DNA from 2 places in the Paraglaciecola sp. 2405UD69-4 genome. Region 2 is predicted to be linked to the other one. Evidence: predicted binding sites of a transcription regulator. Region 2 holds the regulator's gene; the other holds the start of a gene.
What was found. The regulator sigma-54, encoded in region 2, starts transcription at its own class of promoters, with help from an activator protein. The targets are predictions, from matches to a motif close to GTTGGCACGNNNNTNGNNT.
Positions count from the first base shown of each region.

Region 1: the regulator sigma-54 is predicted to act here: its motif matches at 7,798-7,816, upstream of ACMUMK_RS05390 (PEP-CTERM sorting domain-containing protein).

Region 1 is NZ_JBLIXM010000001.1:1,213,552-1,224,848, forward strand. Features, by position in the region: gene ACMUMK_RS05370 (glycosyltransferase) at 1-908, opposite strand, end outside; gene ACMUMK_RS05375 (hypothetical protein) at 933-3,530, opposite strand; gene ACMUMK_RS05380 (GNAT family N-acetyltransferase) at 3,523-4,671, opposite strand; gene prsT (XrtA/PEP-CTERM system TPR-repeat protein PrsT) at 5,058-7,679, shown strand; gene ACMUMK_RS05390 (PEP-CTERM sorting domain-containing protein) at 7,873-8,607, shown strand; gene ACMUMK_RS05395 (hypothetical protein) at 8,698-9,015, opposite strand; gene ACMUMK_RS05400 (transposase domain-containing protein) at 9,419-9,553, opposite strand; gene ACMUMK_RS05405 (hypothetical protein) at 9,587-9,733, opposite strand; gene ACMUMK_RS05410 (PEP-CTERM/exosortase system-associated acyltransferase) at 10,143-10,949, shown strand; gene ACMUMK_RS05415 (ThiF family adenylyltransferase) at 11,002-11,297, shown strand, end outside.
Region 2 is NZ_JBLIXM010000003.1:147,072-158,368, reverse strand. Features, by position in the region: gene ACMUMK_RS12900 (calcium/sodium antiporter) at 1-957, shown strand; gene ACMUMK_RS12895 (KpsF/GutQ family sugar-phosphate isomerase) at 966-1,931, shown strand; gene kdsC (3-deoxy-manno-octulosonate-8-phosphatase KdsC) at 1,934-2,485, shown strand; gene lptC (LPS export ABC transporter periplasmic protein LptC) at 2,482-3,048, shown strand; gene lptA (lipopolysaccharide transport periplasmic protein LptA) at 3,011-3,559, shown strand; gene lptB (LPS export ABC transporter ATP-binding protein) at 3,559-4,284, shown strand; gene ACMUMK_RS12870 (RNA polymerase factor sigma-54) at 4,340-5,842, shown strand; gene hpf (ribosome hibernation promoting factor) at 5,868-6,155, shown strand; gene ptsN (PTS IIA-like nitrogen regulatory protein PtsN) at 6,188-6,634, shown strand; gene rapZ (RNase adapter RapZ) at 6,631-7,476, shown strand; gene ACMUMK_RS12850 (HPr family phosphocarrier protein) at 7,497-7,772, shown strand; gene ACMUMK_RS12845 (mechanosensitive ion channel domain-containing protein) at 7,969-9,006, shown strand; gene mgtE (magnesium transporter) at 9,197-10,552, shown strand; gene ACMUMK_RS12835 (DMT family transporter) at 10,559-11,297, shown strand, end outside.

The sequences.
Region 1 (11,297 bases), on a different contig from region 2:
ATTGCTCTTGCGGGAAAATAACAAAAATAAAACTTTAGGATGTGAATTAAACTCAGTTTTTTGTCCGCAATTAAAAATAATCGCAAACTGTATATAAAAATAGGGAGTACTGCCACTAAAAAGCTCAATAAAGCGAATGAGAAAAAACCCAAAAGCAATAAAATTAATGACGCTGTGAACACTAAAAGCACTGCTGGTGGAGCGATAAAGCTAGGCCATTCTCTTAAAGGGATACTCCTTCCTGCAATAGACTGCAAATTAGACTGCCCCCGCCATATTTCTTTGTGAAACATATCTTTATATACTTTATCTTCACCGAGGTGAATGTAGGTTGCCTTCGATGTATAAAATAATTTACCCAGTTTAGCCGCTTGATCTGTGAAGTAATAATCCTCACAGGTAACTAAGTGCTCTGGAAATCCACCTATTTTATTAAAGTCTGCCTTTGTTAAAAATAGATTTCTGCCAGGCAAAAAGGCTACCTCACAATTCACATCTGCATTGCTTAAATTTGTACGTATTTTTTCTAGAGCTGGCGCATCATCATTACATATCTGCATAGCACTACTGATAATTCTATTTGGATTTAGTGCCAGCTCATTAATCATTTGCTCTATCCAGTTTTCTGATAACCAAATATCGGCATCAAGAAATGCCACATACTTCCCGGTAGCTTCAGAAACCCCATAATTACGCAGGGCAGAAATAGTTTCATTAACTGGCCTAGTGTATATGCTTAGTTGAAATAGTGGATTTTTGACAAGTTCCTGTTGTGTGAGCTCAGGTGTTTGGCTAACGACTATTACTTCAACGTTTTGCAAATTAAAGTTTTGACGGTTAATTGACTCTAATGTTTGGGATAACATTTCAAATCGTCCCTTATGAGGGATAATAAAAGATATTTGCATTTGTTATTATTTATCCTTATGTGCCTACGCCAAGCGTTTTTTTAGCCAGTTGATTTCTGCTGAGAGAGATAAATTGATTACTCGTTTGAGCATTACTTTGCATAGCCCACTTACAACAGATGTTTGTTGGTAGCTAGCCAAAGGCCAAGTTTTCATTGCATTAAAGCTTATGCCAGATGTGGAATTAAGAAACGACTCAACCATTCCTTGGTTTTGCATCAGCAAAACTAAAATGCGAGTGTAGCTTTTTGTGTCAGATTTACTTAGCTCTTCTGCTACATACTGTTGAAAGTAACGAGCTTTCACTGCGTATTTTTCTTGTTTATCTGGGGAGTAATAATATGCTCCAGCTAGTACATGGGCTTTTCGTAAATCTTGAGCTGTCCAAGTGTCATTTGGATACTCTAGAATGTTTGGTTTTTCTAAATAAGGGTATTCATGTTGAACCATCCATTCGGCATAGTTTAATAAACAATCTCGGCAATAATAAAAGTTCTCATCGAACTCTTTTCTACTTTCTTTTACCTGTAAATAACGACACAAGGATTGCAGTAATACAGTATAAAACCAAGTGTTTTCTACATCTTGTAAATTTCTATCGGCAACATCCTCATCGGGATGCATAGTATTAGCAAAAATATCTTCTATTCTATCCAAATAGTTTTGTTGTTGTGTTAATTCAAAGCTATCAAGAAGGGCATTAATGTAATTTGCGGTACCTCTGTCTAGCGGATATTGACCAGTAAAGTGATTTTTTGCACCTGGAATATGACGGTTTTTAAACGCTAAAAGTAGTTCAATACAAGTACCTGAGCCCTCATATACATGGGAAATCCAATTGCTTAAGGTTAGCACCGCATCTTTAGACTCTTGATTTCCTGTTAAGCAGTGATGTAAGTACAAACCAGTGGTGTAGCAATGCTGCCCGCCTGGGCCTCCTCCTCCAGCGTGATCTTGATAAGCATCACTGGACTGATATTTTGAATATGATCTATGGCTTGACGTAAAAGCTTTTAAATAATGGTCTGTATGCCAAAATAAACCACCGTTATATTCATCTTTATCAAGTTTTGTATGGTAAATATCAATGTCTCTTACATGCTTTGCTAAATCATCAGCTAATTCAAACCATTTGGTATTACCCGAGATTAGGTATTGCCTTAAAAAGCCATAAATAGGGTCGTATTGATTATTATAATGAGACACAAACAGATCGTCGCCCACATATCCTGATGTTTCGTGGTCTGCATATAAATCTCCAAAGTTGCGCCAACCATATTCATCTAGTGTTTCTCGTTTAGAAATAAAGCCAACGGAAGGAGCGAGTCCTAAATCAATTATAGGTTGGAGGGGAGTTAAATCTGAATTCTCTTGGTCTAAATACGGGTACAAATTTACGTCAGAGATCCACTGCCAGTTGATTGAACTTCTGTGAATAGGGCTGTTCGCTTTTAAGTCGTTAATTTCACTGTCTAAGGATATAAATAGGGTATACGACTTTTTCTCACCACCTTGTAGCTCGTGTGAGTAATAGGTTTCAGGGAATAAACCCAAAAATACGGTGTTTTCTTTTAATTTTAAGGATGCTGGAAAGTTTTGCCAAAACTTATCTAACCTTAGCGCTAAATTGTTTTTCAATTGAAGAACTGGTTGGCATCGTGTTCCTGATTGCTTTGTCCCGTCAACAGAAAGTTCATAACCATTCTTCAGCATGACTACTTTATTATCTTTATTTACATGAACTGGGCTTTGCCAATTAACACCACCACTTGAAAATTGTTCGCAGAATAAACTATCCCCTATGTAACTAAGATTATCTTCAATGTTAGTTAAGCTATGGCTGGGGTGACTTACCGTGGGGTTGGTATGTACATCTAAAATTAGGCTCTTGAAGTTAAAAGACCCTGGGTCTCCTAAATCCCATTTTCCATCTGTGTGTATAGCCCTGTTAGTGTTGTGGATTTGAACCGAACAGGTAAGTAAATTTAGTGGTATTAACCAATCTATATTAAGTTTGAAACTCACTAACGTATCTATAAACACTCCTTCAATCATCAGATATACAGACGAATCACTATCAGGTTTTAAGTTGCTGCGCTCAATTAATTTGGCGTGGCGAAACTTAGCCTGTATTGGCACTCCGTTGAGATCTGTTAATTTTAAATCTTTAGCGGTAAAAGATAAGATTGATTCTTCGTTGTGATTCAATAAATCAATGTGGTTCTCAATTAGATTAATTGATAGGGTTTTCGCATCTGCTTTGTATTGATAATCGTCAGTAATAACGATACAGGCTTCGGGTTCATTATTAGACGTGTAGTTGTTATCTGATTGCTCCTTAGATATACCTAAATAAATATTGGCTTTATAGTGTGCCAGGTAAGTTATTTTAAGCCATTTAATACTGCCATCAGGCCAGTAGGAGATAATTTGGCAAATGCCATCGATGGTATCTACTTCACTGTCATTATCATTTTGTGAGTTTAGGTTTAGCGATAATTGTTCAATATTAAAGACTAAAGACTCAGGTAAGGGAATTGAAACCTCACAATAACGCTCCTTTTCACTATGTGTGTCTTCGTTATGAGTAATTGGCAGTTGGATTTGATGTATATTAGCCATTTAATTTTGTCCGCAAGCTTGTATATATTCCCCCAAAGATCATATGTTTCCATTTTCTTAGTTGCTCTCTAATTAACAACAAAGGCTTTTGACGATAAAAACAATAGATATGCTGCTCGTAAGGTGGGGAGTTAGATAGTGAGCTTTTGTATTGGGCTTCTCCTGCTAAAAAGTCATAGGTTGTAACGTCAAGTTTTATTGCTTGTTCAATGATAAGGGTGTGGATCACTAATCCTACTTTAATTCTATTATCTTTATCGAAATTTATAGCTGAGAGGTAAAATGTCCAGGTTTTTCCATTAGTTAACAAATACACATGCCCAAGAGCCTCTGAATTATGAAACAAAGTATATAACCTACACTGCGTGCCACTTGTGTCTTGCTTAATTAAATTTCGATGAAATTTATAGAATACTGGATTATCAAAACCGCTACCGTAGATGGTAGAGCGCCATCTTTTCCGGTGTAATTCAGCGATATCACCAAGTGTTTTTTCTTTCTCTGTGGTATCGGAAGCTAATACTAACTTCAATGAATTACCTTCGTCTAACAATTTCAAAGAGCGCTTAATATGAGAGCGGGTATTTCTAGATAAGGACGCTAAATAATCTTCGAGTGTTTGTAATCCGGATAAGTTGACCATATAGCCAGTGGAAGATAACTCTTTTCTTTGCTTAAACCCTGAAATCTCTAGTTCATTAATAAAGCTAGGTGAGCTCATACCTATCTTTATGTCATCTATCGTGGGTATATTCTCAAGAGCAAGACATATCTGTTTAGTGGATTGTTGCGCATATTCTTTATGTACTAAAAATGTGTTTTGCTCAATCCAAGTTTGGTCTTCTTTTATATTGCCGCTCTTGTGTAAAAAGTATTGGTTGAAATTGAGTCCCCAAAATACACGTTTACGTTTGATCCCAAATAATGCCAAACCAACAATATTCTCACCAGCTGTTACTTCGATACAAATGCAGTTGTTGTTAGAAAGGTCTTTATTAGCTAACCACTGCTTAATCCAAAACCATGTGACAAATATAGAGGAGTTGCTTTGTGCTTCTAGTGCTAGCCATTTATGCGACAATTGTTCTAATTGATTTTCTTTCAGAAAATAACAGTTAGTCGTAAATGGTAATTGAGACATAAGTTCCTTTTCTATTTCTGACAAGGCTTGGTTCCAATAACGTGAAGTTGGTTAATGATATTAAGGCTAACCGAAACTAGACAGAAATCACATAGAAAAGAAAAACTACATGGAACATAAAAATACAAACTAATTAGATGTATATACTTTATTTTGAATAGACTCCATCCTTTTAAAAATTTAGATAAAGTCAGCTTCTAAGAACTCTAGCCTACTGTAGAGTTAGTGTTTCGCAACCTTTTACAGGGATAGTTTTATATAGCTGAGTATTGATTTAAATAAGCTGATATCTCTGATACTGATAACCGTTAGTAACAAAGCATTAGTATTATTTACACAGCTGGCGTTAGTATATAAATAGTTTGGAATAGGAAATAGGAAAAGTGATGTTGAAATTTCGTGTGGCATTTTTATGGTTTTTTATGATAGTTGCTTCAGGGTGTACTGAAAAAACTTCAGAAGAATATATCGAGCTCGCAAAAGAAAATATAGCGAAAGAAAATATATCTGCTGCCATAGTTGAGTTGAAAAATGCTATTCGAGTTAATCCTAACATAGCAGAATCAAGGTTTATGTTAGGGGAAATTTATGCTTCGCAAGGAAGCAGCCTAAGCGCAGAGAAAGAACTGAAATTAGCACTGGATCTAGGGTACGAAGCTAATGAAGTATTGCCGTTACTGGTCAAGGTGTATAGTTTACAGTTTAGGCAAAAAGAAATAATTGATTTAGTAGAAAGGGCTAGAGGTCTTTCTGCAGAGGTCATGACTTCATTATTAGTATACAAAGCTCTTGCACACTTTCAGTTAGGCGAAGAGTATAAAGCTAAAGAAGCCATTAGAGGTGCTAATGAAATATCCAGTGATTCTATTTATAGTCAATTGGGTAACGCTTATGTTGACCTTAGTAATAAACAGGTGGAAGCTTCATTACAGAAAATTGATCAAGTAATCGCAATTGAGCCCACCTTGTCTGATGCTTATTTGTTGAAAGGTCAGCTATCCACTTTACTAAATAATAGTAAAGCAGCAGTGGCAAGTTATGAAAAATACAAAGAGCTTTTACCGCAAAATATTCAATCTAGAATGTTTTTAGCGAATGCTTATATAAAAAATAATCAATTTGATATTGCGGAAAAAGAAGTGGACCAATTACTCAAGTCGAATCCAGACCAACCGTTTGTTAACCAGTTAAAAGGGATTATTCGTTATCAAGCTGATGATTTTGAAAATGCTAAATTGTTTATCGAAAAAGCGATTCAAAATAATTTGTCTTCTGTACCAAACAGAGTTATTGCTGGGCTTAGTGCTTTCAGGCTAAAAAATTACGAGCAAGCCTATGACCATATCTCTGCGATAAAAGGCCAATTGTCAGACGATAGCCCTATTCGAAAGTTACTGATTATTATCCAATTAAAATTAGGTCTTAACGAACAAGCAGGCGATGCCTTATCTGACTTTGATGGTTTAACTGAGGATGATGTATTACTGTTATCTTCCGCATCGTCTCAACTTTTAAGGCAAGGTAAAAATGAAGCGGCTAAAAAATTGGCTGTTGTAGCTAATAGACTGGATTATACCAATCCACTAAATTTGATTCAAAAAGGAATACTGGAGCTCACGTTAGATAACTTAGAAGGGATAGATAGTTTAGAAAGCGCATTAGAGTTAGACTCAAGCAGTGAGGCTGGTAAGAATGCTCTAGCCAAAGCTTATCTTGATGCAGGAATGTTTACTAAGGCTCTGGAGTTAGCAAACGTCTGGATTAGTAAAGAGCCTAATGATATCAAGGGCTATACCTTAGCCGCTAAAGCAGAGCTTGGTTTAAGTAATATAGCTAATGTTGAATTGCTTTATAACAAAGTATTGAATATTGCTCCAGCTAATCCAGAAGCAAACTTCTATTTTGCAGATATGAATGTCAATAAAGGTCGTTTTAAGAATGCTGAGAGTTATTTATTAAATGTTTTAGAAGTTCATACAGAAAATGTAATAGCTTTAAAAAAATATTTTCTTATCAACAAAAGATTAGGTGATTCCAGCAAAGGTTTAGCACGTATTGAAGAGGCATTTTCAAGAGCTTCAACTAACATTGGGATTAAATTACTTTATGCCTCTGCCTTGTATACGGATAGTCAATTTGACAAATTTATTAGTGTGTTTACTTTGGATGACACTGACGAAAATACCTCAAGCTTGTTATGGAATTTATTAGCAAACGTTTATTACAAACTAGAAGAACTAGAAAATCTGAATAAAATTTTAGGTAAATGGCATGCAGCCCAGCCTGATGATAAAAATGTATATCTGAAGATGATTACGTTAAATGATATGTTAGGAAATAACACAGAGGCGTTAACTGTCATAAGTGAAGCCAAACAGAAATTTCCAGATGATAAGCGCTTTAGCATACTTGCAGTTTATTTTTATATAAAGCTAGGAGAAGTAGTTCAAGGTAATAAAGCGTTTGCTAATTTACCTCTGGATACTCAAAACAGTGCAACAGGTCATGGGTTTAAAGGTCAGCTAATGGCTTTAGAGGGAGATTATGCAGGGGCCATCCCTAAGTTGAAAGAGTACTATGATGCGTATCCAAGTGATTATAATGCAAGTTTGTATGCTAAAGCTCTAAGGGATGATAAAAGATATACTGATGCATTAAAGTTTTTATTAAACCATGGAAATCAGACAGGTAGAGCTCTTGTCACTGAGTTGCAAATTGCGGAGTTGGCAATTTTAAGTGAGAATTTAGATTTAGCTAAATCATCGTATTTACATGTTATAGAAGTTGAGTCTGAGAATATTAACGCTCTTAACAACTTAGCATATTTATTATTTTTAGAGTCTGATTATCAAGGGGCTTTGTCATATGCTGAGAAGGCTGTAGTTCTAGCTCCTGATTCTCCTAGTGTGTTGGAAACATATTCACAGGTGTTATTTAAATTGGGGTATGAGGTAAAAGCAGAGGAGTACTCACTAAAATCTAAAGAGTTACGTAAGTCACTTCATTAGGTTTGGGACAGAAGAAACACCAACTATTATTACTTTTTTGTGTCAGTAATATTTACATTCTTGTTTGGTGTTGAGTTTGAGGTTGTAACTAGTTGTTGATTTGTAAGGTTTTTTGTTTGTTGGCATGTCCTGTGCATATTATTTTTTGAGGCAACTAAGATGTGTTATAAAATTTAATTGAAGGATTAAAACTATGTTGAAATTTAAAAAAGCTATTATGGCTTCTGCTTTAACGCTTGCTGCTGTAATGCCGGCTCAAGCTAATTTTGTATTGGATTCATTTAATTATCCGGCTCCAGGCGTAGAGCTAGAAGTAACCAATGTAACGCAAACTGACAGTGATCAAGAAGTTTCGGATGCAGGTGCGGATGTATTTTATACTTTAACCTGGCAAAGTGGACCTCCTTCAGATAGCGTCAATACTACTTCTAGTAGTTTGTTGTTTAACGACGGGTATCTTAATTATAGTGAAGACTCTGGTGTTAATTCTGTTTTATCCATTGACTACTTTGTAGATGTAAACGGAGACACTACATATGACGCTGGCGATAATACTGGAATTTTAGACCTTGCTACTGCTGGTAGTGACTTCTATTTCGATATTGTTAGTGCAGATGCTGGTTTTACTGTAGATATTTCTTTAACTGATATAAATGATGTAACATCAACTGCATCGGTAACTATTCCTGAAGTGGTTAATACGGATTTTGTTACTTTCCCAGTAAACTATACAGAATTGGTATCGTTGTCATTGTTCGGTGGTGTTGATCTAAGCCAAATATCTAGAGTTACTGCCGTTGTTGATTCATTAAATGGTAGTACTGATTTTATTTTGTCTGAAGTTGGTGTTGTTCCAGAGCCTTCTGCCTTAGCTATTTTAGGTTTGGGTCTTGTTGGTCTTGGGTTACGCCGTAGAAAATTAGTTTAATTATTAATTTAATTAAATGATCAAAAATCGCAAATAGCGTAATGCCAGTCAGTCAACAACTGACTGGCATTTTTTTTGTATAGATACTTCTTAGATTTTCTTCTTACCGCTCTTGGGTACTGCCTTGTCGGGTAAAATAAATAGTTTTAACGTGCCAAGTAGTTCTTGATTGTGCAACGGTAATTTGTTTGCGCTTCGTATGGGAATAGTGGTTAAGAATGCCATGAAATGTCGGGCGCAGTGAGAGAAACTCAGTCGTATTGGTGTGATGTCCAGCTCTTTAGTCGCATCAAGAATGGCTATACGAACAAGATTATAAGCAAGCAGCAGCCCCCATAATTCTTGACCAACCATGTCAGGTTTCTTACTTCTTAATGTATAATTTGCGTGCAGTAAGCTTTGTTTCATCTCTCTGAAGCCCAGTTCAATTTCCCAGCGCTCTGCATAGACTTCGGTTAATGAACTCAGTACTCGATAGGTAGTATGTCGTTAACCGCGCTTCTATCGTATCGGGGAGCATCCAATGCGTACTCTCACCAGCTTGCTGCCACTGATGAAGTAATCCAACAGAGTAATAACCTCTATTAAACAGTGTTAATGAATGACTGGATACCTCCACCAGACAGCATATTCGTACCTACGGGTAAGGACTCAGGCTGTGATTATTTCTATCACAACCAAATGCAGTGAAGTTTTCAGGGGTATCCTCAGTTCGATATACCACGCCATCTGCAGCGAGAAGATTTAGCCCATTCCATTGTTCGATTGCATAGGAGCCAAATGCTCTAGATGCTTGTAATTCAAATGTTTTTTAAACCGCTCCAAACCCAAGTCGCTGATGCGCTTGTACCAAGGCTCTGGGTGCGATTAACTTATGTTTACCGGGCAATGAAATGTCCAGTTTGCTAGCAATATCCCACACTGACGCGTGACGGAATAGGCTCATGCCGATGACAGACCATATCACTGCATCCAGCGGTCAACGACGTCTGCGTACAGTGATCACTCCTGCATGTTCGAAGGCTTGCTCTAGCAGCTCTGGGTGGAGTAACCCTTGAAGCTTATCGAGTGAGGTAAGTTCAGATAATTCGGATAATGTTGATTCTAAAACTGAGACGAGAGACATAAAAAAAATCCTGTGACCATGATCACAAGATTTTGATCTCATTACGCTGAGCGTCAAGTTATTTTGCTTAACTGATCGGCATTACGCAAATAGCGTTTTTTTTATATCTGTATTATAAGTTGTTATTCTCAATTCACTAATCTAGGATCCAAATAAATATCAAAGCTTTTTGCCCCCACCAGCCACTGATGGAGTACAGATGTTTGAAACTTATTTACCTGATTTAAAAAGTTGGTCCCATAATGCTCATTATGTAATGATGTAAGCTTAAATTATTTTTAGATCGTGACACCTATGTAACTAGTTCAATATTAGGTGTTATGGAATACTGAACTACTACCTTTAGAAACATTGTATATTGAGGTTTTAAAGTATTCGTTGTTGATTTGAAAGTCACGGATTGTTAAATGTGAAGAAACTTAAAAAGTACACTGAAAAACCAGTCATTGGTCCAATTATTAAGAGGGTAATAGATTTTGGAATTAATCGAGAAGTTAAAACAGTAGCACGTCATTTTTCTAAATATCTGCACCCGTTAGTAGCCGAGACTCCCGAGTTATCAAAAGAGTCATTTAAAATAAGACACGATGTTTATTGTGAAGAGTTGGGTTTTTTAAATACGTCAGACAATGGTTTTGAACGTGATGAATTTGATAATTACTCTACCCATTGCCTTATACAGCATATTCCATCATTACAGTTTGCTGGTACTGTAAGAGTTGTTAGGCCGGAAACAGCAAAACATAGCCTTCCATTGCAGACATATTGTGCTGATTCAATTGCAAAAGATAAAATTAATCCAGCTGATTTCGCTCCCTATGAGATTTGTGAAATTTCTAGGCTAGCAGTACCAAAAGGCTTTCGAAAAAGACACACGGATAAATTCGAAGGTGCTGCAACTGCCGTTATTAATAAAGAGATTTACTCGGAGAATGAGTTACGTTGTTTCCCATTTATCGCGGTTGGTCTATATTTATCAGCGGCTTCTATTGTGTTAGAAAATAACATTAAGCATACCTTTGTCATGATGGAACCTCGCCTTGCTAGAAGTATGGGGTTTATTGGAATTAAGTTTGAAAAAATAGGCCCGACTGTCGATTATCATGGTAAAAGAGCGCCATATTATATCAACCCTTCCTTGCTAATGGAGAGCTTAACTCCTGGCTTTCAAGTAATGCTTAAAGAGATCCGAAAGTCTCTTAAGCATAAAGAATAATTCATTGTTGAACATAATTTTTTTATGAAAAAAGTGTTTTAAAGAGGTACTGATGTCGGACTTTAATTATGAAAAAGCATTCTCTAGAAATATTGGGTGGGTCACAGAAGCTGAACAACAAATATTGAGAAGCAAAAAAGTCGCAATCGCAGGGTGTGGCGGTGTAGGTGGCGTACATCTATTGACACTGTCTAGATTAGGGATTGCTAATTTCAATATTTCAGATTTTGATGAGTTTGAGGTTCATAATTTTAACCGTCAGGCAGGGGCATTTATGTCTACCCTTGACCAACCAAAGTGTTTGGTTATGGAGCGAATGGCTTTAGATATAAACCCAGAGAGTCAAAT
Region 2 (11,297 bases):
GTGATTTTTGAAGCGGGATATTTTTTAGTTTGGTTGATTGTATTAAGTTGGTCAGCCGATAGGTTTGTTTACGGCGCTTCAGCTTTAGCAAAAAACATTGGCGTTTCGCCCATGATAATCGGCTTAACTATTGTAGCAATGGGCTCCTCTGCTCCAGAAATTATGGTTGCCGCAACAGCATCATTTAACGGAGTGACAGACACAGCCGTTGGTAATGCGCTCGGTTCTAATATAACAAATATAGCCTTAGTACTTGGGTTTACTGCATTGTTAAAGCCTTTATCGATTGCCTCTAGCACCCTGAAAAAAGAAATGCCTATTTTACTGCTTGTATCTATATTGGCTGTGTATTTCTTATCTGACGTCATACTTACCCGCTTTGAAGGCATTATCCTTATTGTGTTGTTCTTCATCACTATCGGTGGGTTAACCTGGATGTCCTTGAATATGGACAAAGGCGATCCTCTGGAGCCAGAAACAGAAAACGAAATCCCTTCCGATGTTAGCACCGGCAAAGCTATTTTTTGGGTAATAGTTGGAATGATAGTGTTACCTCTGAGCGCCCATTATATGGTTGGCTCTGCAGAAATAATTGCTCGATACTTTGGTTTAAGTGAATTAGTTATAGGTTTAACCATTATTGCTATAGGCACTAGCCTACCTGAATTAGCAGCTTGTATCGCTGGTGTTCTCAAAAATGAAGACGACTTAGCTTTAGGGAATATAATTGGATCTAATATTTTCAATATTTTAGCCGTTCTTGCTATGCCAGGCCTAATAAACCCAGGAGAAATTGACATCAATGCAGCAAGTAGAGATGGCTTTGTTATGCTTGGGCTCACCTTATTGTTAATTATATTTAGCTTTAATTTTAGAGGCTCGAGGCGCATTAACCGAGTAGAAGGTTTATGTTTCTTGGCCTGCTTTGCTGGCTATCAATTTTTGTTATTTAGTTAGATATCCCTATGACAAAATTTAAACAATCTGCACTTCAAGTGTTAGAAATAGAAAAACAAGCGATTGAACAGTTAACTCAGTATATTGATGACGACTTTACCAAAGCCTGTGAACTCATCATGGCATGTAAAGGTAAGGTGGTGGTGTCTGGTATGGGTAAATCAGGGCACATAGGCCATAAAATATCTGCCACCCTTGCAAGTACCGGTACGCCAGCCTTTTTTATGCATCCAGCGGAAGCCAATCACGGTGACCTTGGAATGCTCACAGAACAAGACATACTGCTCACAATCTCCAACTCAGGAGAAACCGCAGAGCTATTGGCATTAGTACCAGTTGTAAAGCGCCTAGGTGTTACTATTATTGCAATGACATCTAATGTTAATAGTGCTTTAGGGAAATATGCTGACGTTAAACTTTGCGTAAAAGTTGAAAAAGAAGCCTGTTCTCTTGGGCTAGCTCCAACATCCAGCACCACCGCCACATTAGTCATGGGCGACGCCCTTGCAGTAGCCCTATTAGATGCGAGAGGTTTTACATCTGAGGACTTCGCTATGTCTCATCCTGGCGGCTCTTTGGGTAAACGACTATTGTTAAAGCTTGACGATATCATGGTAAAACATGAAGCTTTGCCTTTGGTTTCACCAGATCAAACCTTAAGCACAGCCCTGGTAGAAATATCTAAAAAAGCCCTTGGTATGACGGGTGTTGTAGATGCATCTGGAAAGCTACTGGGCATTTTCACTGATGGTGACCTAAGGCGAGTATTAGACAATAAAATAGACGTACATAAGGTTGCCATTAAAGACATTATGACAAAAAACAGCATCACTGCCTCTTCGGAAATGTTGGCTGCAGAAGTATTGAAATTAATGCAAAAACACAAGATTAATTCATTATTTGTCACAAACAAAGAAGGCATACCTGTGGGCGCAATAAATATGCAACTACTACTTCAAGCTGGAATAATTTAACCATGACAATCGAAACACCCTACGGAAAAGTAGAAAAACAACTATTTGAAAAGCTCTCAGAAATTAAATTATTAGCCTGTGATGTAGATGGAGTATTTTCAGATGGTCGTATATACATGGGCCAAAACGGCGAAGAATTAAAAGCTTTCCATACCCGAGATGGCTACGGGGTCAAAGCTCTCTTGAACATAGGAATTCATGTGGTTGTGATTACTGGCCGCAAATCTAAAATGGTTGAAACCAGAATGACAGCCTTAGGTGTAAAACATATATTGCAAGGCTGTGAAGATAAACAACCTGCACTTGAAGCCTTACAATTAGAGTTAGGCATAAAAGCCGAACAAACCGCTGCCATTGGTGACGATATGCCAGATATGGGGATGTTCAATGCAGCAAGCCTAAATATCTGTGTCAATGACGGTCACCCATTAGTGGCAAGCACTGCAGATTATGTTACACAAACGAAAGGTGGATTTGGCGCTGTTCGAGAAGTGTGTGATTTAATCCTGCTAACTAAAGGGCAACTTACCAATATTCATGGCGCTAGCGTATGAGCCGCCTAACGATTTGTATATTGGTTTTGTTTAGCCTTGCCTTAGGACTGAGTTTACCTGCTTGGCTAGAACAGGAAAAAATAGAAAACTTACCCGAAACTGAAGAAGCTTGGATACCAAACTATCAAGCCAATAAAATGAAGAGCACTTTGTACGACAAGTTTGGGCAGATTAACCATCAGGTATATGCTGAAAAAATGGAGAATTATGACTTACTAGGCTTCACACTTTTCAAGGAACCAAGTTATTTGTTATATGCTCAAACGTTACATTCTTGGCAAGTAGACGCAAAAGAAGGGACGCTATACGAAGATCAAAGGTTACAATTTGAAACAGACGTAAAAGTGACGAGCTTAAGTGAAGAAGGCTATGTACAAACTATTCGCACTAACTTTATCGAAGTAAACTTAACAGATAAGACCATGTATTCTGATCAGGCTGTAGAGATTATTGGCCCGAACTATGTCATTAATAGCAATGGTTTTACCGCAAACTTAGAAACCCAAAAATACGAGTTACTTAACCATGTCAAAACCGTATATCAACCTACTGCGTCACGCTAGCTTACTGGCTGCGTTGCTATTTTCAGCGCAGAGTGTAGCCGGCAAAGATGACTTTAATCAAAAGATTGAATTGTCTTCTTTATATCAGCAAGCAGACGGGATCGCTAAAAAAGCATTCCATGAAGGGAATGTTGTGATAAAACAAGGCTCGTTAGAGCTTAAAGCTGATGAATTAGAGATTGATGCAAGTGCTGGAGACGGCAAAGAAATATTCATTGCCACGGGCAATCCAGCAGAGTACTCCCAACAACAAGAAGACGGCAGTATTGTCACCGCAAAAGCGAACAGAATTGAATATAAGCGTGAGTCACGTGCACTGTCTTTGTCAGGTGGAGCGCAGATTGAACAAAATGCAAGTAGCGTGAAAGGTGAATCTATTGTGTTTAATATGGAACTTGAACAAATTATTGCTCAAGGTGACGAACAAGGCAGCGTGCCAGTCATTACAACTTTTCAGCCCGTCTCCAAAGAAAAGTCAAACGCAAAAAAACAACAGGATAAACAACCTTAATGGCCTTATTAAAAGCTAGCCATTTAGCAAAATCATACAAGTCTCGACAAGTAGTACGGGACGTTAGCCTAGAGGTTTCAACCGGGCAAATAGTTGGTTTACTTGGGCCAAATGGTGCGGGAAAAACTACCACTTTTTATATGATTGTAGGTTTAGTACCTTTAGATAAAGGTGACATTTATATTGATCAACAAGAATTAACCTTACAGCCCATGCATGTGCGTGCTAGGCAAGGTATAGGTTATCTTCCACAGGAAGCATCAATATTTAGAAAGCTCACTGTATACCAAAACCTAATGGCAATATTGCAGACTAGAAAAGAATTGTCTAAAGAACAAAGGGAACAACAAGCAGACGCGCTACTAGATGAATTCAATATCAATCATATTCGTAATAGTCTAGGAATGAGCTTATCAGGTGGCGAAAGACGCCGAGTAGAAATAGCAAGAGCACTAGCAGCAGATCCTGATTTTATACTTTTAGATGAACCTTTTGCAGGGGTTGATCCTATATCAGTTAACGATATTAAAGTCATAATTCAACATTTACGAGACCGTGGTTTAGGTGTTTTAATAACAGACCACAATGTACGGGAAACCTTGGATGTATGCGAAAAAGCTTACATTGTTAGTCACGGTGAATTAATTGCGTCGGGTACGGCGGAAGATGTTTTAAGTGATCAACGTGTAAGAGATGTATACCTAGGTGAACAATTCAGGCTATAGTTAGCACATACGTTAACTCGGCTGATAAACACATTACATTAAATATAAGAAGTGAATGAAACCCTCTTTACAGTTAAAATTTAGCCAACAGCTCACAATGACACCTCAGTTGCAGCAAGCTATCAAGCTGTTGCAGTTGTCTACTTTGGATTTGCAAACTGAAATTCAAGAAGCCCTTGATTCAAATCCATTACTTGAAGTTGAAGAGCAACACGACAATGCCAGTGGCGATAAAGCACTTGAAACCAACCACTCTGCTGACTCAGCAGAGAAATTAAGCGAGCAACAAGAAGTCAACGTTGACAGCGTAGAAGCTGGCGATGCTCTGCAAAATAATGATATCCCTGAAGATTTACCTTTAGACAGCACTTGGGACGAATACCTAAGTGCATCATCTGCCCCAGCTCCAACATCATCCTCATCGAGTTCAGGCTCAGCCAGTGATGATGAACCTGTGTTTCAAGGGGAAACCACAGACAATATTCAAGACCACCTGCTGTGGCAAATGCGCCTCACTCACTTCAGTGAAACAGATGTCGCCATAGCAATGGCCATCATTGACTCTATTGACGAAGCTGGTTATTTAACGATAAGTACAGAAGAAGTGCTAGCCAGCATGGACGATGAAGAAATAGAGTTGGATGAAGTTGAAGTCGTGTTAAAGCGTATTCAGATGTTTGATCCAATTGGCTCAGGTGCGAGAAGCGCACAAGAGTGTTTACTTATTCAACTAAACCAATTTTCTCCTGATACACCTTGGTTAGAAGAAGCCAAGATGTTGATCACCGACTATTGTGATCTCATTGGTAGTAAAGATTATCGAACCTTAATGCGCAAAACCCGCATGAAAGAAGACGAATTACGTGAAGCAATGCGCTTACTACAAACTCTCAACCCAAGACCAGGAACAGCCATAGTTACTGGTGAATCTGAATACGTAATTCCAGATGTATCGGTTGCCAAAAAGAACGGCCGATGGACAGTAGAGCTCAACCCAGACAGCTTACCAAAACTTAATGTAAATCAGCAATATGCGGCCATGAGCAAGAGTGTAAAAAGCTCAACTGACAGTCAGTTTATTCGCTCGCATCTCCAAGAAGCTAAATGGTTTATAAAAAGTGTTGAAAGTCGTAACGACACCCTACTTAAAGTCTCTAATTGCATAGTTCAGCAGCAAATGGGGTTTTTCGAGCATGGTCCAGAAATGATGAAACCTATGGTGTTAAATGATGTTGCCGAAATGGTCGACATGCATGAATCCACCATTTCACGAGTTACTACTCAAAAGTATATGCACACACCACGTGGTATCTTTGAGCTTAAATATTTCTTCTCAAGCCACGTTGCCACAGAAACAGGTGGCGAATGTTCTTCTACGGCTATACGCGCTTTAATTAAGAAGCTAGTCGCAGCAGAAATGCCCAGTAAACCACTAAGTGATAGTAAAATTGCTCAATTGTTGGCCGACCAAGGCATAATGGTCGCGCGGCGGACAATAGCAAAATATCGGGAGTCCTTAATGATACCCCCGTCAAATCAACGTAAGAGCCTACTATAGGCGCATTAAAGAAGGAAAAGGCGATATGCAAATTAACCTTACCGGTCATCATGTAGATATTACAGATTCTTTGAAGAACTACGTCGACACCAAATTCACTAAGTTGGAACGGCATTTCGATCATATCAATAACGTACACGTCATTTTAAATGTAGAAAAGCTAACCCAAAAAGCAGAGGCAACTTTGCACCTCAGTGGTACTGAAGTATTCGCAACATCAGAACATTCTGATATGTATGCTGCGATAGATGGATTAATAGATAAGCTCGATAGACAGGTGTTAAAGTACAAGGAAAAGCTACAACGCCACTAACTTAAATTCCTTACAACAATTAGAATATGCCAATGGAAATTAAAGATATCCTTCACCCTGACTGCACCTTGTGTGCAGTTCAGGGAGCAAGTAAAAAAAGAATCCTGGAACATATCAGTGATATTGCTAGTCAACACTTACTAGAAATAGATCAAGCCACCATTTTATCTTGCCTTATGTGCCGAGAAAAAATGGGTAGCACAGGGATTGGCAATGGCATAGCTTTACCCCATGGGCGCCTTGAAAATCTAGAAGAGGTGATTGCAATAGTTGTTACCAGCGAAACGCCTATCAACTATGAAGCTATAGACAATGCTCCTGTTGATGTTTTTTTTGCAATATTAGTTCCCACAGATAAAGCTTCAGAACACCTTGGTACTTTATCGGCAATTGCCGAAAAACTAACAAATAAAGAAACGCTGAAAATGATGCGTGCCGCCACTACAGACGAAGAACTATTCAAGGCTGTAGTCGAATGAAACTTATCATTACTAGTGGTCGCTCTGGCTCTGGCAAGTCTGTAGTACTAAGATCTCTAGAAGACCTTGGGTATTATTGCGTCGATAATATCCCAGTTAATCTGCTCCCCACATTAATTCACACGGTAGTAGATGAATACCAACAAGTAGCTGTTAGCATTGATGTTCGAAACCTCCCTAAAGATCCAAATGAACTAGTAGAAATTCTTAACTATCTACCGGAATCTTGGGATGTGACCATTCTTTACCTTGATGCCAGCGACGATATTCTAATAAAACGCTTCAGCGAAACAAGACGATTACACCCATTATCAAAACAAAATAAATCCTTATCCGCTGCAATTCAGGCAGAAAGCCAACTGCTTGCCCCTATCGCTGAGCGAGCTGATTTATATTTAGATACAGACCAATTATCGATACATCAGTTAGCAGAACTAGTGCGAGAAAGGATTTTAGGCAAAAAGAGTTCAAGGTTAGTATTGGTATTTGAATCTTTTGGATTTAAATATGGAACACCAAAAGATGCCGACTATATGTTTGACGGGCGATTTTTACCCAATCCCCATTGGGAGCCAGATCTAAAACATCTCACAGGTTTAGATGCCCCAGTACAAATTTTTCTAGGCTCACAGCCAATCGTGACTAAGTTTATTTGGCAAATTCAAAATCTAATATCCACTTGGCTCCCCCACTTAGAAAGAAACAACCGTAGCTATGTCACCATTGCCATTGGCTGTACAGGTGGACAACATCGCTCAGTTTACGTGGCAGAAACCCTTGCGAAAGCATTTACAGACTCACATCCTGATGTACAAATACGGCATCGCGAACTAAATCGCTAAGCCTTACAAAGAAGAACGCTATGGCCACATTCGAGAAAACATTACTGATTGTCAACAAGCTTGGACTTCACGCTAGAGCTGCCACGCAACTGGTTCAGTTAACCAATAAGTTTGATGCTGAGATCACTTTGCATCTTGGCGAAAAAACCGCTTCAGCTAACAGTGTGCTTGGTTTAATGATGCTAGAAGGCAATCAAGGCAAAGAGATTAGATTTGTGAGTGAAGGACCAGACGCCAAAGAGGCGTTAGATGCAGTGGAAATATTAGTGGCAACTCGCTTCAATGAAGATGAGTAAACGAGTATTTATCTGTTAAAAAAGAGCTAGCTGCCTCCGCATCCCAATTCAACTTTTACCCCAGCAAATTTAAAAAGTATCTCCCCGAACTAGCAGACATTCAAAAACCTGATTGCCACTCTTACTAAAGCGACTAATTTGACGCTTAGTGATAGGATAAGCCCATAAGAAGACATGTATCTAAAAGGTAAATTTTGTGGACCTAAGTGATAACCTATTAATGGATTGGCTGCCCGCATTAGTCACTTTATGTTTTTTTGGCTTTGTAACTTGGCTAAGTCAAAAGCTCATGCTCATAAGGCAACAGCATAAAGGCAATGAAAACACCTTTTCTCGCCAAGTAGTAACGCTATTGCTATTACTTGTGGGCTTAATCAGTGTGGTGATTTCACTGCCCTTAAAGGAAAATCTTGAGATACAAATCCTTAGCTTGATAGGCTTAGTTTTATCTGGATTATTAGCATTTTCCTCTACGACTATATTCGGGAACTTAGTCGCCGGTACCCTACTTCGCTTTACTCAACCATTTGGCACAGGTGATTTTATTCGCATCAATGGTACTTTTGGCCGTGTCACTGAGCTGGGTTTATTCGATTGTGAGGTGCAAACAGAGTCACGAGAGTTGGTGTCTATCCCAAACAGTATATTGATCACTAATGCGGTCACTGTAGTACGCCGCTCCGGTACCATTATTTCTGTTGAGTTATCCTTAGGCTACGACTTACATCATAGTCGTATCGAGGAATTATTGTTAAAAGCAGCCGAGCAAAGTGGCCTTGAGGACGGCTTTGTCCATGTAACCAAGCTAGGAGATTTTTCTGTTAGCTACAAAATCAGTGGTTTGCTCGTTGAAGTTAAAAACCTGCTAACTGCACGTTCCAATCTACATAAGTATGTATTGGACTGCTTGCATGATAACGATATTGAAATTATGTCTCCTAATTTCATTAGCCAACATGCAGGTCCTGATGCTAAACGCATGATTGCTCACTCTCCTGCATTTAAAAAGGTGAAAGATGAGTCTATTGCTGAAGACTTGATTTTCGATAAAGCAGAGCAAGCTCAACAAATAGAAAATGACAGGCTCGATATGTTGCAAAGAATCGAGCAGCTAAAAGAGAGCCTTAAGCATGCAGAGAAAGATAAGCAGCAACTTATTGACGCTGAAATAGAACAGCTAAAAATTAAAGTAAGCGAATTAAAAGAGGTTGCCGAGGACCCAGACAATAAATAAAACTACTTTCTTATTTAAAGAGATAGGAAGTGATTAACTTCCTAGATAAAGCTAGCTTCATCATACTGTATAAAAAGTGCGTAAATATGTACTGACCAAAGGCCGTGCATCCATTACACTATTTGTCGTTATGAGCCCTTGTAACACTGTTTCTTTTTAACCCTCAATATTGGATACATATACGTTAACTATGCCAGACACCTTTGAATCCAAAAGCATTCGTAGCCAACGTCATGCTATAAACGAAGCATTACAGCTTGGCCAAAACGACCTCGCCACAGAGTTGTTACAAAGCCTACAACCCTGTGATATTGCTCTTTTATTGGAATCAAGCCCAAGCCGCAACCGAATAGATATTTGGCAGCTTATCTCCCCTAGTTTATATAGTGATGTGCTAGAGGAGTTATCCGAAGACGTTCGTAATGGCATATTAGATACCATGCAGCCAGATATGGTATCCGATTTGTTAGAGGAGATGGATACGGATGACCTAGTAGACACCCTACGAGGCCTTCCTGAGGCTGTCTCACAAGACATTTTAGCAGCTATGGATGAACAGGATAGGCAAAGAGCTGAACTCGGCCTGTCATATGGTGAAGACACAGCTGGCTTTATCATGAACACAGACGCCATCACACTGCGTCCCAAAATTAATGTTGATGTGGTTTTAAGATATCTACGTTTAAAAGGTGATATTCCCGAGCACACAGATACCCTTTACGTGGTCGATAGTGAGGACAAGCTCATGGGTGGCGTTGCCCTCACAAAATTAATTACCGCTGCTCCCGACACTCCAGTAGAAACGCTAATTAAAGACTCAGAAGCAATTCCTGTTGATATGGATGACGGTGAAGTTGCCAATCTCTTTGAGCGCTATGACTGGTTATCTGCCCCAGTGGTAGATAAAAACAATCAATTAGTAGGCCGAATCACCATAGATGATGTTGTAGATATCATTCGAGAAGACGCTGAACACTCCATGATGAGCATGGCAGGGCTAGAAGATGAAGAAGATACCTTTGCGCCTGTAATAAAAAGTACCCAACGCCGTTCTATTTGGCTGGGAGTAAATTTATTTACTGCCTTAATGGCTGCAGCAGTTAGCGATATGTTTGAGGCAACCTTAAGCCAATTAGCGGTACTTGCTATTTTAAATACAATAGTACCTAGTATGGGTGGTGTTGCTGGTAATCAAACTCTCACCCTAGTGATAAGGGGTATGGCCCTAGGGCATGTAAGTTCTGCCAATGCTAGGTGGTTAATCAGTAAAGAATTAGCCATTGGCTTTTTGAACGGCATTATTTGGGCTGTACTTATTGCTTCGGTCATCGCTATTTGGAAACAAGACTTCATGTTAGGTGCTGTCATAGCATTTGCAATGATGATCAATATGGTAGCTGCAGGATTAGCAGGGGTTACCTTACCCATGCTCATGAAAAAATTAAAAATAGATCCTGCCTTAGCGGGCAGTGTAATACTCACAACTATCACAGATGTAGTAGGAATTTTCGCTTTTTTAGGAACGGCTACATGGTTATTAATGTAGGAACGAATGAGCAACATAAAAACTATCCCACTAACGCTAATAGCGCTATTTGCATTTGCGGCAAACTCAGTGTTTTGCCGCTTGGCGCTAAACTCTGAACATGTACCTCCATTAGATTTTACTGTAATTCGGCTAATGTCAGCAGCCTTTGTGTTAGCCATCATTATATTATTTCAAAATAAAATTAAGCTATCTGGGTTAACTCATCATGGCAGTTATTCCGGTGCTTTTTACCTCTTTATCTATGCTGCAGGATTCTCATATGCCTATGTATCTTTAGGTACGGCGACAGGCGCACTGATACTTTTTGCATGCGTACAATTTACTATGTTGTTTAGAGCTTGGTTACTCGGTTCTCGTATGGGTGTTCAGGAATATATAGGAATATTTTTATCTGTTGCTGGCTTTGTTTACTTTGTGTTACCGGAATTAGAAAAACCCAGTGTGGTAGGCTGTGTGTTAATGGCCATAGCCGGTGTAGCGTGGGGCTTCTATAGCATAATTGGCTCAAAATCAAAGCAGCCACTTTATGATACAGCCAGTAATTTTTTGCGCTTAGTGCCAATAAGCTTACTTGGATTAGCATTTATTTTAGTGGATACAGGGCTGACAATCACTCCTATGGGTTGGGTTTATACAGTAGCGTCTGGGGCTTTAGCATCTGGCGTAGGATATGCTATCTGGTACTTAGTACTGCCTAACTTAGCGCCAAGTATTGCTGCTGTATGTCAATTATCTGTGCCTA